4 regions of the Anoxybacillus kestanbolensis genome follow, and region 1 is predicted to be linked to each of the others. Evidence: predicted binding sites of a transcription regulator. Region 1 holds the regulator's gene; each other region holds the start of a gene.
What was found. Region 1 encodes Rex, which represses fermentation and respiration genes when NADH is low (regulators of the CRP and FNR family bind a similar motif). Its sites were predicted from a motif close to TTGTGAAATATTTCACAA; they were not measured.
Positions count from the first base shown of each region.

Region 2: hcp (hydroxylamine reductase) is a predicted target of Rex. The motif match lies at 1,969-1,986, and genes of this name have one in related genera.
Region 3: qoxA (cytochrome aa3 quinol oxidase subunit II) is a predicted target of Rex. The motif match lies at 1,172-1,189, and genes of this name have one in related genera.
Region 4: BO219_RS03590 (cytochrome c oxidase subunit 2A) is a predicted target of Rex. The motif match lies at 1,745-1,762, and genes of this name have one in related genera.

Region 1 covers NZ_MQAD01000032.1:4,081-8,168, reverse strand. The annotation lists gene groL (chaperonin GroEL) at 1-467, opposite strand, end outside; gene groES (co-chaperone GroES) at 541-825, opposite strand; gene BO219_RS13205 (CPBP family intramembrane glutamic endopeptidase) at 1,051-1,788, shown strand; gene BO219_RS13200 (YdiK family protein) at 1,785-1,958, shown strand; gene BO219_RS13195 (redox-sensing transcriptional repressor Rex) at 1,968-2,603, opposite strand; gene BO219_RS13190 (ABC-F family ATP-binding cassette domain-containing protein) at 2,831-4,088, shown strand, end outside.
Region 2 covers NZ_MQAD01000005.1:244,525-248,612, reverse strand. The annotation lists gene BO219_RS03685 (histidine phosphatase family protein) at 1-67, shown strand, start outside; gene BO219_RS03680 (thermonuclease family protein) at 64-591, shown strand; gene hcp (hydroxylamine reductase) at 622-1,911, opposite strand; TPP riboswitch at 2,075-2,190, shown strand; gene thiM (hydroxyethylthiazole kinase) at 2,247-3,041, shown strand; gene thiE (thiamine phosphate synthase) at 3,042-3,695, shown strand; gene BO219_RS03665 (enoyl-CoA hydratase) at 3,738-4,088, shown strand, end outside.
Region 3 covers NZ_MQAD01000017.1:19,836-23,923, forward strand. The annotation lists partial or broken gene BO219_RS09935 (aldehyde dehydrogenase) at 1-836, shown strand, start outside; gene qoxA (cytochrome aa3 quinol oxidase subunit II) at 1,207-2,175, shown strand; gene qoxB (cytochrome aa3 quinol oxidase subunit I) at 2,165-4,088, shown strand, end outside.
Region 4 covers NZ_MQAD01000005.1:228,119-232,206, forward strand. The annotation lists gene BO219_RS03580 (type III polyketide synthase) at 1-970, opposite strand, end outside; gene BO219_RS03585 (chemotaxis protein CheX) at 1,236-1,691, shown strand; gene BO219_RS03590 (cytochrome c oxidase subunit 2A) at 1,958-2,107, shown strand; gene BO219_RS03595 (cytochrome c oxidase subunit II) at 2,129-2,602, shown strand; gene BO219_RS03600 (b(o/a)3-type cytochrome-c oxidase subunit 1) at 2,599-4,088, shown strand, end outside.

The sequences.
Region 1 (4,088 bases):
ACTTCTTCGTCAGCTGCAGAAATAGCTGCAACTTGAGCAATGGAGTCTTTGCCTTCGATCGGTTTCGAGATCGCTTTTAATTCTTCCACAGCGACCGCAACAGCTTTTTCAATACCTTTGCGAATGCCCATTGGGTTCGCACCAGCTGTTACGTTTTTCAACCCTTCGCGAATCATCGCTTGCGCTAATACAGTCGCTGTTGTTGTACCGTCACCAGCAACATCATTTGTTTTGCTTGCTACTTCCGCAACAAGCTTTGCACCCATATTTTCAAACGGATCTTCTAATTCAATTTCTTTTGCGATTGTTACACCGTCATTTGTAATTAATGGAGAACCGAACTTTTTCTCTAATACAACGTTACGACCTTTTGGACCTAATGTTACTTTTACTGCATCAGCTAATTTATCTACACCGCGTAACATCGCACGACGAGCTTCTTCGCTGAATTTAATTTCTTTTGCCATACATCTTACCCCCTTGATGATGATTTTTTTTGTTAAGTATTTTTGTACGCTTTATATGTTATCAGGCGAACGATTAACCAATCACAGCTAAAATGTCACTTTCACGCAAAATTAAGTATTCTTTTCCATCATATTTTACTTCTGTACCCGCATATTTTGAGAAGATGATGCGGTCACCAACGCTTACCTCTGGAGCTACGCGCTCACCATTATCAAGAACGCGACCTGAACCAACTGCCACAACTTTTCCTTCTTGTGGTTTTTCTTTTGCTGTGTCTGGTAAGACAATTCCGCTCGCTGTTTTTTCTTCAGTTTGAATTAATTCAATGACAATACGATCGCCTAGTGGCTTCAACACGGCAAACGACCTCCTTAATTAGATTTTCGTTCCGTTATTAGCACTCATTCTTATTGAGTGCTAACACACTTATTATATTAATGAACTTTTTTCAATTTTGCAAGTAGGAAGTTAAAAATTTTTCAATACATATTTCCCTCTTTCATTATGTCTTTCCTTTCGAAATTCATACAAAAAATATGGTAAAATGAAAAAGTATTTATTTTGTAAAAAGGGGTTGACCATGTGAAAAAACAATATCGGTATGTCATCATTACATATATCGCCATGCAGCTATCGAGCTTAGTCGGCGTCCCTTTACTTGCACATAGCGGCTTTGTCAACGCATCAAATAAAGAAATAGCTTTTTCGATCGCTTCTGGTTATTGGGCTGTTATTAGTTTCTCGATTGCTCTTTTTCTCGTTCTTTATTTTATGAAAGAAGATATGAAATACTCATATGATCGCCATCAAGCATCGATTGGCATGTCATTCTTTTGGGCAATTGGGGGGTTTTTGCTCGCTCTTTTCGCCCAAGGCGTTGCAGCAAACATCGAAGTACACCTCTTTGGGGTCGAAATGGGGTCCGAGAACACGAGACGGATCGTCGAAATGGTCAAACTTACACCAGCTCTTATGCTCGTCACTTCAATCGTTGGTCCAGTTTTAGAAGAAATCATTTTTCGAAAAATTATTTTCGGAACGCTGTATCAAAAATATAACTTTTTCTTATCAGCCATCATCAGCTCGCTTTTATTTGCTGTTGTTCATTTAGAGTTCGAACATTTGCTTCTTTATGCAACGATGGGATTTGTATTTGCTTTCCTATATGTCAAAACAAAGCGTATTATCGTACCTATTGCAGCACATGTACTGATGAACACCTTTGTCGTTGCAATTCAAACATTATTTGCTGAAGAAATCGAAAGCATTATGCGTGAGGCAGAACGAATGCAATTCGTAATTTGGAGGCTGTTTTCATGAAGTCTGAACCGTTGTTTTATTTTCTCACTGGCATTTTATTTACTTATTTTGCTGTCCATACCGCCGATGATGGTATTTGGGACATCACAACGATGCTATTTATTTTAATTGCTACATTTGATTTCGGCGCAGGAATTCGTTCTTTACGAAAAAAAACCTCCCGCTCGTAAACGGGAGGTTTACTCATTTCCGTAATGTTTTAAAAAGTAAACGAGTGACTGCAATTCGACCGCTAAATCAATATGGTGAACACGAATATGTTCTGGCACATGCAAGCGAGCAGGCGTAAAGTTTAAAATCCCTTTAATGCCTTTTTGAACAAGTCGGTCAGTAATCGGCTGGGCAACTTGAGCAGGAACGGTTAAAATCGCTACCGTAATCCCTCCAAGCTTTTCTTCCAATTCATCTAAATGATAAACCGGAACCCCTCCGACTTTTGTTCCCACTTTATCCGGATCAACATCGAACGCCATTACGATTTTCGTATTGTTATTTTTGCTAAAATTGTAGTTCAAAAATGCTGTCCCTAAATTACCGACGCCAAATAACGCTACTTCTGTCGTTTCATCTTGGTCTAACGTTTTTCGGAAAAACGACAGCAAATAATTCACATTATATCCGTATCCTTTTTTTCCAAGCGCACCAAAGTATGAAAAATCACGGCGAATCGTTGCTGAATCGACTTTTACAGCTTCGCTTAACTCCGCTGAAGATACACGTTGCTTGCCTGATGCATGCAAGTTTTTCAAAAAACGATAGTACAACGGTAGTCGCTTTGCGGTCGCCTGCGGAATTTTTGGTTGTTCATTATTCACGAGTCAATCCCCCACATTTCCTTTCACAAATAGTTAGCGCTTTCATTTTTCTCTCCTATACGTCTAAAAAATTCTCCCCACTTCTAAACTATACACTATTTTTTTCATTCTGTCTTTCCTTTGTACCCTTTATTATTATTTTTGTCAAATTTGTTATTCGTACACTAGTGTTGCCGAATATCAAGAAAGTACGTTACACTATCAAAAGAAGATTGAGGTGAGAAAGAATGATCATTTTACAAGTAAATCAACTATCCAAATCATATGGAGCGGAACAAGTTTTATCAGACATTAAGCTTGAAATACAAGAAAAAGACCGTATTGCGTTAGTTGGAAGAAATGGCGCGGGAAAATCGACATTATTAAAAATCATTGCCGGACAGTTGTCATACGACACAGGCGAAATCATTAAACCGAAACACGTAACGATCGGTTATTTAGATCAATATACAGGGTTGCAAGCTCATCGTTCCATTTGGGAAGAAATGCTCGATGTGTTTGCCCCGCTACAACAAATGGAAAAACAATTACGCGAACTAGAACAACAAATGAGTTTACATGATGCTGACTATGAGCGCCTACTTGAGCAATATGATCGTTTACAAACAGAATTCAAAGAAAAAGGCGGCTATCAATATGAAGCAGATATTCGTTCGGTTCTTCATGGTCTCCGCTTCCCACAGTACGATTATACGACAAAAGTATCTACATTAAGCGGTGGACAGCGGACGAGGCTAGCGCTTGGTAAACTGCTCCTTACAAGGCCCGATTTGCTCATTTTAGACGAACCGACAAACCATTTAGATATGGAAACGTTGCAATGGCTTGAACAATATTTAAAAAATTACGATGGGGCCATTCTTATCGTCTCCCACGATCGCTATTTTCTTGACCAAATCGTGACACAAGTGTATGAACTATCACGCACAAAAATAAAAAAATATGTCGGAAACTATACAAGCTACTTACAACAACGTGCTGAACAATTTGAACAACAACTAAAATTGTATGAAAAACAACAAGAGGAAATTACAAAATTAAAAGATTTTATTCAACGCAACATCGCTCGTGCATCAACAACGAAGCGAGCACAAAGCCGTAGAAAACAATTAGAAAAAATGAATATCATCGACAAGCCACTCGGTGATGAAAAATCGGCATCGTTTCGTTTCGAAATCGAACGCCCAAGCGGAAACGACGTGCTGACAGCTAACAACTTAGCAATCGGTTACGATCACATCATCGCAACAAACCTTTCATTCCGTATCACTCGCGGAGATAGTATTGCGCTAATTGGACCCAATGGAATTGGAAAATCAACTCTTTTAAAAACGATCATCAAACAACTCCATCCAAAACAAGGAGAAATACGCTACGGAACAAACGTACAAATTGGCTATTATGATCAAGAACAAGCACAATTAACATCAAACAAACGAGTGATCGACGAACTGTGGGACGAAGATCGATTAAGAACAGAGAAAG
Region 2 (4,088 bases), on a different contig from region 1:
GGAAAAGTGGGATATGGAATGTGAATCAGACATTTCACATCTTGAAAGTGGGCTGACACATTTATGAGAAAATGGATTATGTTTTTTACGGCAATTGTCTTTATTGTCGGTTGTACATCGCAAAATAAAGAGAAAACATTTGTTACGACAGTAGAATATGTTGTTGATGGGGATACAGTAAAAATAAAAAAAGATGGCGAAATCGTAACGGTTCGTCTACTAAATATCGATACCCCCGAAACGTATCGCGAAAAACAGGCGTATGGCGAAGAGGCAAAACAATTCGCTAAAGACGTTTTGCTTCACAAAAAAGTGACAGTTGAACTAAGCGCAAAAGAACAACCGTACGATCGTTATGGTCGATTGCTTGCGTACATATGGTTAGAGGATGGAACTTTATACCAAGAAAAAATTGTACAAGAAGGGTTTGCGCGTGTTGCTTACGTATTTGAACCGGACACAAAATATGCAAAAAAATTGTATAAAGCACAAGAAAAAGCAAAAAAAGCAAAAAAACGAATATGGAGTGTCGATGGATACGTGACAGAAGAAGGATTTAATATGAGTGTATGGTTAAATAAAGCTTCGTAAATGTGAAAAGGGCTGGATGAAACAGCCCTTTTAATGTGCGAGCATCGCTTGCATATCTTCTTCTACATCGCCGATAAGTTTGAGACCGAACATGTCTTGTAGGACGCGTAACACACTTTCAGAAATAAAGTGCGGTGCTTTCGGTCCAATTCGAATGTCTTGAATGCCTAAACTAAACAATCCGAGTAAGATTGCAACTGCTTTTTGTTCAAACCATGAAAGAACGATGCTGACCGGTAACTCATTGACCTCACAGCCGAATGCTTCCGCAAGCGCCATTGCAATTTTGACAGTCGAAATCGAGTTGTTGCATTGCCCTAAATCAATATATCGTGGAATGTTCGTGCCAGGAACAACCCCGTAGTCGACATCGTTAAAGCGGAATTTCCCACAGGATGTCGTTAAAATGACAGTGTTTTTCGGTAACGATGTAGCTAACGTGCGATAATATTCACCGCCTTTTCCAGGAGCGTCGCAACCTGCGATAACGAAAAAGCGTTCAATTTTTCCTTCTTTTACAGCTTGAATAATTTCTGGTGCAATTTGAATTACAGTTTCGTGATGGAAACCAGTCACTAACGTTTCATCCGATTCAATGTTTGCTTCTGGAAGTTGTAGCGCTTTCTCAATTAACGGCGTGAAATCATCGTTTTCGATTTTTTGCACATGTTCTAATCCGGCTACATCATATGAAAACATGCGATCAGCATATGAACCTTTTATCGGCATGACACAGTTTGTTGTCGCTAAAATAGCACCAGGGAATTTTTCAAATAGGCGACGTTGATCGTACCATGCTTTTCCGACATTTCCTTTCAGATGTTTATATTTTTTTAATTGTGGGTAACCATGTGCTGGAAGCATTTCGGAATGTGTGTAAATGTTAATTCCTTTTCCTTCTGTTTGTTTTAATAGTTGTTCAAGGGCAAATAAGTTATGTCCTGTAACGAGAATACATTTTCCTTCAATTCTATTTTGCGTTACACGAACAGGTTGAGGAATGCCAAGTCGTTCTGTATGTGCTCGATCGAGTAGTTCCATTACGCGAATGGCTGCTCTTCCGACTTTCATCGCCATGTCTATATGTTCTTGTACGTTAAAGTTAGAGTTTGTTAACGTCATATATAACGCTTCATGTGTCGTTGTATCAACGAACGGATCGGTATACCCAAGTTGATGGGCATGCGTGCGATATGCTGCAATTCCTTTTAATGCAAATACGATCGTATCTTGCAAACTTGCAATTGTTTCATCTTTCCCGCAAACTCCAACAACAGTACATCCCCCTGTTGGTGTTTGTTCACATTGATGACAAAACATTATGACCCCTCCTTTTCTTATTGACACTTTAACAATAGGAGAAAATATGTACGTCGTAAGTGATACATATCACACTTTCATACAAAAATGTGAACGGAATTTGACAATAATCCATATTGAATCAAGAGAAAAAATGTATTAAAATGAAAGAAAATTGAATCAATCAAACTACTAGGGGTGCCGGATGGCGATGGCTGAGAGGAAAACGCGCAATCAGTTTTCCAACCCTTTGAACCTGATCTGGTTTGTACCAGCGGAGGGAAGTAGGCTATGTTTTCAGTACGCAAACTAGTCGACTCTGTCCGACTAGTTTTTATTTTTTTTAGGGGGAATGAATGATGAATGTAGGACAATGGTTAACGCGTGTTAGGAAGGAGTCACCACTCGTACATAATATGACAAATGTTGTGGTGACCAATTTTGTTGCGAATGGTTTGCTTGCTGTAGGCGCATCTTCTGTTATGGCGTATGCAAAAGAAGAAGTAGCGGATATGGTTCGGTTAGCTCGTGCTTTAGTGTTAAACATTGGCACGCTAAACGAAACAGACGTAGAGGCGATGTTAATTGCCGGAAAAGCAGCAAATGAGGCAAACATTCCTGTCATTTTCGATCCTGTTGGAGCTGGTGCGACAGCGTACCGCACCGAAACAGCCAGACGTATATTACGTGAAGTAAACATTTCGATTTTACGTGGGAACGCATCGGAAATTGCGAGCATTGCGGGTGAACAAGTACGTACAAAAGGAGTCGATGCAGGAGACGTTCAAGGTGACCTCGTGGATGTAGCGAAAAAAGCAGCACTCATGTTTCGTTCTGTAGTTGTTGTCACAGGGAAAGATGATGTAGTAACCGATGGAGAACGTATTGTAATCGTCTCAAATGGTGATGCGATGTTAACGAAAGTAACAGGGACAGGTTGTTTGTTAAGTTCGGTATTAGGTGCATTTGCGGGTATAGGAGACGATATGATGATGTCATCAGTTGCTGCCCTCGCTTATTACGGTGTGGCGGCTGAAAAAGCAGCCAAACAAGCAAAAGCACCTGGTTCTTTTCAACTTTCTTTTTTAAATGCTTTACATGAAACGAGTGCAGAAGAAGTTGATCAATACGCGCGTATTCAAGGGGAATAAATGATGAAGCAGAAGCTATCGTTGTATTTCGTTATGGGGAGTATCGATTGTACGAAAGATCCGCTCGCTGTGCTTGATGAAGCAATTAAAGGCGGTATTACAATGTTTCAGTTTCGCGAAAAAGGAAAGGGGGCGCTTACGGGGATTGAAAAATACCGCTTAGCCGAGAAATTACTTGAACGATGCCGAATGTATAATATTCCTTTTATCGTGAATGACGATGTCGATTTGGCCCTCGCTTTACAGGCAGATGGCGTTCATGTCGGTCAAGAAGACGAAGTAGCTGAACGCGTTCGCGATCGCATAGGAGATAAATATTTAGGCGTATCTGTTCACAACTTAAATGAAGTAAAAAAAGCGCTTGCTGCTTGCGCCGATTATGTTGGATTAGGCCCGATTTTCCCAACTGTTTCAAAAGAAGATGCAAAGCAAGCATGTGGACTGACGATGATTGAACATATTCGTGCCCATGAAAAACGTGTTCCACTCGTTGCGATCGGTGGAATTACAGAACAAACAGCCAAACAAGTGATCGAAGCGGGTGCAGACGGAATTGCTGTCATTTCGGCCATTTGCCGTGCTGAACATATTTACGAACAAACAAAACGACTATATGAGATTGTCATGCGTGCAAAACAAAAAGGCGACAGATGATGTCGTCTTTTTGTTTTGTTCTGTGCAGGATTTTATTCATATATGTCGAAAGAAAATAGCGAACAAACGAAAGAGGGGATGGAGAAGATGGAACATATCGTACTATCATACGAAAATCGCGTCGCAACCATTGAATTGAATCGTCCGAATGCGCTAAATGCTTTACATGAACAAATGTTAACAGAGTTGTTACAAGCGTTAAAAGAAGTTGAAGCAAGTGAAGCGGATATCGTCATCATTCGTGGTCGCGGCAAAGGATTTAGCGCAGGGGGCGACATTAAGACGATGTTGCAATCAACGAATGAACATTCATTCATTGAAGTGATGGAAACGATTAAACAAATAGCGATGACATTGCATCAATTGCCGAAACTAACGATTAGCTACATACAT
Region 3 (4,088 bases), on a different contig from region 1:
CTGTTAGATTTACGTTTTGATCATATTTTTTTCACCGGAAGCGTGCCGGTCGGAAAAATCGTTATGGCAGCTGCGGCAAAGCATTTGACGCCTGTTACACTTGAACTTGGTGGGAAAAGTCCAGCGATTGTCGATGCTTCTGCCCGTATCGACTTGGCTGCGAAGCGGATCGTATGGGGGAAGTTTTTAAACGCTGGACAAACGTGTATTGCACCTGATTATGTGTTCGTGCATGCGTCTGTTAAATCGCTGCTTATTGAGCGAATGAAGCAGTATATTGAGCAATTGTACGGTGATAAAAATACGTACAGTCGTATAGTAACGGTGCGACATACAGAACGGCTTGTTCGTTTTTTAGTCAGCGGCACAGTTGTACACGGTGGAACATACGACATCGAGCAACGTTGGATTGAACCGACATTGCTTGACGATATAACATGGGATGATGCTGTGATGCAAGAAGAAATTTTCGGCCCTATCTTACCCATTCTCACGTTTCAGACGGTGGATGAAGCGATTCAAATGATCAATAATTACGAAAAACCGCTTGCGCTTTACTTGTTTTCAGAAGATCGCAATGTACAACGACAAGTATTGCAACAAGTTCGTTTCGGGGGCGGTTGCATTAACGATACGATCATGCATATTGCCCCCCCCCCCATTTGCCGTTTGGTGGCGTCGGACAAAGCGGCATCGGTGCATATCATGGAAAAGCAAGCTTTGATGCGTTTACTCATTACAAAAGCGTGCTCAAACAGACAACGAAATTTGATATCCCGTTGCGTTACCCAAACTTCCCAAATGCGCTCAAGTGGGTGCGGAAGCTGTTGAGATGAAAAAGTATTTTTCATGGGTATTTTTTGTTTTTGGAAATAAATTTGAACAAATTTCGAAAAAAATTTAACGAAAATGTGACAAAATTTCAAACGGACAACCTATTTCTTTTTGTATTTCCATGTATTATATAAAAGATAGCGCTTTTCTCGCACGATTTTTGATGTCGAGAAAAGTGTTTTTCTTTTTGTCAATGATTTTGCTTTTTGTTTCCCCCTCAATGCAGTTTCTTCCTTCCTTTTTTCGTCACAATTATTTTTACAATACATGTTAAAATCATTTCAAAAGTGTTAATACTACAAAGTTATTTAAATTCGTTCGTTTTGTATTTGTTTCTTTGTTCAATGAATCACAATTTTGTTGAGGTGAAAAATGATGAAGCGCTTGTTTTCCTTACTGGTAGTCGGATTGCTTCCGCTTCTTGCAGGCTGTGAGATGGTTGTGTTTCAACCGCAAGGACCAGCGGCACGAAGCATTACGGAGTTGATTAACTGGTCGATTTGGTGGATGCTTCTCGTCGTTGTCGTTGTATTTGCCTTGTTTGCTTACATTGTATGGAAATATCGGGATCGCCCTGAACGACAAGGGGAAGAGCCTCCTGAGGAGCACGGGAATGTGGTGCTTGAAATTGTATGGACAGTTATTCCGATTCTTATTGTTGTTGCGTTAACGATCCCAACTGTGAGAACATTATATGATTTAGAAAAGCCTCCGAAGGGGTACGAAGATCAAGATCCGCTTGTTATTCACGTGACATCAGCGGATTGGAAATGGATTTTTAGCTACCCAGAGCAAAATATTGAAACAGTGAACTACGTCAATATTCCTGTCAATCGTCTCGTGCTATTTAAAATGACTTCCGCATCGACTATGCAGTCATTTTGGGTGCCTGCGTTAGCGGGACAAAAATATACGATGAACAAAATGGAGACAGAATTGTACGTTGTTGCGGAACGTCCTGGTTCGTACGAAGGAAGAAATACAAACTTTAATGGACGTGGGTATGCGCATATGCAATTTGAAGTTTTAGCGCAAACGCCAAAAGAGTTTGACAAATGGGTACAAGAAGTAAAACAAACGGCACCGAAATTAACGAAAGAAAAATATGAAGAGCTGTTATTGCCAACCCATTTAGGACGATTGACGTTTGTTGATACACATTTACAATGGGTAAACCATGCTGATCCGCATTCAAAGACGTACACAAATCCAGAATTATATCGTGGGCATGGATACCAAGGAAAAATTTTTGACGAAAATGATCGACATACATCAAATGTGACAGATGATGAGCAACAAGCTTCTGAAAGCCATAGCGGAGGTGAACATCATGGGCATTAAGTGGAATGAAATATTTGTTGGGGGAGACCCGCTTCTTGTTGGTTCACAAATTGCGATTGTACTGACTGTCGTTGCGATTGTCGTTGGATTAACGTACTTTAAAAAATGGGGTTGGTTATGGCGTGAATGGTTAACGACCGTCGACCATAAAAAGATCGGGATTATGTACATTTTATCTGGTGTATTGATGTTTTTCCGTGGTGGCATAGACGGGTTGTTAATGAAGGCGCAAACGGCTCGGCCAGAAATGAACTTTTTAGATGCCCAACATTACAATGAAATTTTTACAACCCATGGCGTCATTATGATTTTATTTATGGCGATGCCCCTTTTGATCGGTTTAATGAACGTCGTCGTTCCGTTGCAGATCGGTGCGCGCGATGTTGCCTTTCCACAGTTGAACGCGCTTAGCTTTTGGTTGTTTTTTAGCGGGGCGATGTTATTTAACATTTCGTTCGTTGTTGGAGGGTCACCAGATGCAGGGTGGACATCATACTTCCCGCTTGCAGGAAAAGAATTTAGCCCAGGCATCGGGAATAACTACTATGCGATTGCATTACAAATTGCAGGTCTTGGGACGTTAATGACTGGTATTAATTTTATCGTCACGATTTTAAAAATGCGTGCACCGGGCATGACGTTAATGAAAATGCCGATGTTTACATGGACAACACTCATTACGTCAATCATTATCGTAGCGGCTTTTCCAATTTTCACAGTCGCTTTAGCATTAATGACGTTTGACCGCTTGTATGGAACACATTTCTTTACACTTTCTTCAGGCGGAAGTGATATGCTTTGGGCAAACTTATTCTGGCTTTGGGGTCATCCAGAAGTATATATTGTTATTTTACCTGCTTTTGGTATTTTCTCTGAAGTCATTGCGACATTTTCACGAAAAACGTTGTACGGATATACGTCGATGGTCATTTCGATCGTTGGCATTGCGTTTTTAAGTATGATCGTATGGGTGCACCATTTTTACACAATGGATGCAGGTCCTGCGGTAAACTCGTTTTTCTCGATTACAACGATGTTAATTGCTGTTCCAACCGGAGTGAAAATTTTCAACTGGCTATTTACGATGCGAAAAGGACGCATTCAATTTACAACAGCGATGTTATGGGCGCTTGCCTTTGTGCCTAACTTCGTCATCGGTGGCGTGACGGGGGTCATGTTGGCGATGGCAGCTGCAGACTATCAGTATCACAACACATTATTTTTAGTCGCACACTTCCATTACGTGTTAATTCCAGGTGTCGTGTTTGCGGTGTTTGCAGGATTGTATTATTGGTGGCCAAAAATGTTTGGTTTTATGTTAAACGAGAAACTTGGAAAATATCATTTCTGGTTGTTTACGATCGGATTTAACGTCACATTTATGCCGATGTTTTTCCTTGGTTTAAAAGGGGCGGTTCGTCGTGCGTATACGTATTCAGCAGAATCAGGTTTTGCGCCGCTATTTCTCGTTTCTGCGATCGGTTCGATCATTTTAGCGATCGGCTTTGCGGTATTTTGTTATAACATTTATTGGAGCTTCCGTTATGCGAAGCGCAATGTATCCCACGATCCATGGGATGCGCGCACGCTTGAATGGATGACAGCATCTCCAGTCCAGTTTTATAACTTTGCGGTCGTTCCAGAAGTGAAACAATTAGATGCGTTTTGGCATATGAAAAAACGTGGCGAAACGCTCACATTAAAAGAAAGCGACATAAAGAAAATTCATATGCCGAGCAACTCAGGCTTACCGTTTTATATGGCGGTTGTGTTTGGAATTACAGGTTTCTTCCTCGTCTTTGAAGCACATATCGCGGCAGCTGTTGCGGCAATTGGGATTGTTGTTGGGCTTATTATCCGTTCGTTTGATTATAATGACGGTTATTATGTAAGCGTCGATGAAATTAAACAAA
Region 4 (4,088 bases), on a different contig from region 1:
GTAAAAAACGCTGTAAAACAGCAAGCACAGTTACAGACGACATATTTCCATGCTCTCGTAAAACATGAATCGCATGAGTTAACTTATTTTCATCTATATGTAACCCCTCTTGATAGGCATCGAGCACTTTTTTACCACCTGGATGTACGACAAAATGTTCAATTTGCGAAACACAAATCCCGTTTTTTCTTAAAAACAATTCCACGATTTCACCAATCGATTGACGAATAATAGTCGGAATATGCCTAGAGAACACCACATAAAATCCGTTATCTTTTATATCCCACCCCATAACATCCTCCATGTTACGCATAAATATCGATTGCATATCGATCACCTGTGGAGCTATGCTTTGTAACTGTACATCATCCCCTACAACACACGCACAACCTACTCCATCCGCAAATAGTGATGTGCCAATAAGATTGCTTTTTGACACATCGTCAAGTTGAAAAGTGAGACTGCAAAACTCTACCGCAAGGACAAGCACTTTCGCTTTTGGATATGCTCGACAGTAATCTACCGCTCGAGCAATGCCAGCTGCTCCCCCGGCACATCCGAGCCCCCATATAGGAATCCGTTTCGTATGTATCGAAAAAGGCAGCTCGTTCATTATTCTTGCCTCAACGCTCGGTGTAGCAATCCCCGTCGTTGAAATAAAAAAAATAGCTTCAATATCTTCGAACGGGATGTTTCCGCGATGTAAACAACGTTCAATTGCTTCTTTTCCATATTGAACGGCATGTTCAATATACAGTTCATTTTTCTCAGCGAACGAATGAGCTGTCATATACCAATGTAACGGTTGTACAAATGACCTTGATTGAATATGGTCATGTTCAAAAATCGATAATAGACGATCGATATGCTCATAACGATGTTGAAACATACGTTTGATTGCAATCATCACCTCGTTTTGTGAAACACGGTAAGGAAGTTCAGCTAATTCCACTGCAACGATGCTCGGCATACATCTCTATCCTTTCATTTTCATTAATGATAATATTTTTCTGATAAAGGAATTTTATACATATTAAGTAAAAAAGCCTCCCTCACCACAATAGGAGGAAAGCTTTCGACGTTTTGAAAGGAGGTATGTTGTTGTGCACTTCCATTATAACGCAATTTATTGTTTCGTCACTATGTTTTTTTATGTTTTCTTTGTCTACATTTGTCGAAAAATGATGTAATCGAAACGAAAAATTTGTTATGATGAAGAAAAAAGGGGTCTTGTTATGGCTTTAGGTGAGAAAATTACAACGATTTTAAACGGAACGATCGAATCGATTCGCTCTGTCATCCCGCTAGCAATGACAATCGAAAAACCTTCATTGTTTACACAACCTTTCACTCAAACGTCTATTAGTGTATTGATTGGGATGACCGGAGACTTACGGGGACGCCTTATGATTGAAGGGCATGAAACGATATTTGGAAGTATCGGAGAAACGATGTTCGGTATGCCTTTAGAAGGTGAAATGCTCGAGTCATTTACCGGTGAGCTCGGCAATATGATTGCAGGAAACTTAGCAACGATCGTATTTCAAAAAGGAATTACAATCGATATCACTCCTCCTACTGTTCTTGTTGGTCAAACAAAAATTTACGGTTTTGATAAAGCATTTCGCGTGCCGATTCACTTTGAAAATAAAGGAGAATTGCAGCTCATTTTAACAATTGATAACGAATAAGTGCGAAGAGAAGCTTGCGTTTGTAAGCTTCTTTTTTATTTTTTATCCATCTTTTTCTAAATATTTCACACTTTTTTCACAACCTCACAAAATTCGTGTGACAAAAGTCACAGCTACTCCTTATTTTTACGGTTATGATGATGGTAAAGTAACGAATGAACAATTTGTGAAATGTACGAAGAAAGCGTTTCATTTCGCAAATTGTTTTGTACTATGTAAGTGTATACATTTCTAATTAAGGTTTATTTAGGAAAGGAGGAATAAAAATGAAAACCCAATTAAACACAAACACCCCAAAAACAAAAGTGGAGAAAGAGCCTACATTGAAAGGAACGCTCGCTTCTGTTTTATTTTTAGGATTTTTCCTCATTTTCACGTGGGTAAGCGTATATTTCTTGTTTTTGAATCGTTTATAGAGAGAAAGGAGACGGGACGTTATGCACATGCATAAATATGAAAAAATTTGGCTGTTTTTCGGCATCGGTTCATTATTCGTATTTTTAGCTGTCTTAGGAGTTGGTGCATTCGCACAAGGAACACAGCCGCCAAGCTGTTTAACAACGATCGATCCGGAAAAAGTCGATCAAACACCACCATTTGATAAACCTGGTCTTGTTAAAACTGGAGACAATGAATATCAACTCAATATCGTTGCTTCTGCATTTGCGTACACGCCAAATCAAGTCGAAATTCCAAAAGGAGCAAAAGTAACGATCAACGTAGCAACGAAAGATGTCATTCACGGGTTTCAAATAGCTGGAACGAACGTAAATATGATGGTTGAGCCAGGCTATGTGAGCAGCTATACGCAAACGTTCGATAAAGTTGGCGAGTATGTTATTTTATGTAACGAATATTGCGGAGCTGGTCATCATTTAATGACGGCGAAAGTGAAGGTGGTTGAACAATGATGAACGGAACATGGAAAGTAGACGCTCGTGATGGCAAATTAGCCATGGCTCATATTTATGTCGCTTTCGTTGCTCTCGCACTAGGGGGACTCGCTGGTCTATTACAAGTGCTTGTACGATCAGGAAAATTTGAATTACCAGCAGGCATTAGCTATTATACGATTTTAACAACCCACGGTGTGTTACTCGGACTCGTTTTAACTACATTCTTTATCATTGGTTTTCAATTTGCAGCTATAAGCCGTACGGCTGGAACGCTTTCTGATCGCATTCGCTTTTGGGGTTGGGTCGGCTTTTGGCTCATGACAATTGGTACAGCAATTACTGCCTTTTACATTTTAATTGGCGAAGCTTCTGTTTTATATACATTCTATGCACCACTACAAGCACATGCAGGATTTTATATCGGTTTAACACTTGTCGTCGTTGGTAGCTGGATTAGTGGCTTTGCAACGTTTGTCCATTATGCGAAATGGAAAAAAGCCCACCCGAGTCAAGTGAGCCCACTACTTACATTTATGTCTGTTGTGAATATGATTTTATGGCTCATTTGCTCGCTCGGTGTAGCAGCAACTGTATTATTCCAATTCATTCCTTGGTCGTTAGGTTATGTCGATCGCATTAACGTACTTGTGAGCCGAACATTATTCTGGTATTTCGGTCACCCACTCGTATATTTCTGGTTATTGCCTGCATATATGATTTGGTATGCAATTATTCCGAAAATTATCGGTGGAAAAATGTTCTCTGATTCTCTTGCGCGCATGTCATTCATTTTATTCTTAATTTTCTCGATTCCTGTTGGTTTCCACCATCAACTTGTGGAGCCTGGAATTGATCCAGCTTGGAAATACTTACAAGTTGTTTTAACATTTATGGTTGTTATTCCATCATTAATGACAGCGTTCTCGATGTTTGCAACGTTTGAGATGTACGGTCGCTCCAAAGGAGCAACAGGATTGTTCGGATGGTTACGTAAACTCCCTTGGGGTGATGCTCGTTTCTTTGCACCTTTTATCGGTATGTTGTTCTTTATCCCTGCTGGTGCTGGTGGTCTTGTCAACGCATCACATCAATTAAACCAAGTTGTTCATAACACGATTTGGGTAACGGGCCACTTCCACTTAACATTAGCGACAACCGTTGTATTGACATTCTTTGGTGCAGCTTATTGGCTCATCCCACATTTAACAGGACGTGTGATGACAAAAGCGATGAACCGTTTAGCGATCATTCAAACGATCGTTTGGTCGATTGGTATGATTTTCATGTCTAGTGCAATGCACTTTGCAGGGTTGCTTGGCGCTCCTCGCCGTTCAGCATTTTCAACATACGGAGATGCACCACAAGCGCTAGAGTGGATTCCTTACCAAATCGCTCAAGCAGTTGGAGGAACAATCTTATTCATCGGTATTATTCTTGTGCTCATTATCGTTACAAACTTAGCATTTTTCGCTCCAAAAGGTGAGACAGAGTTTCCAGTTGC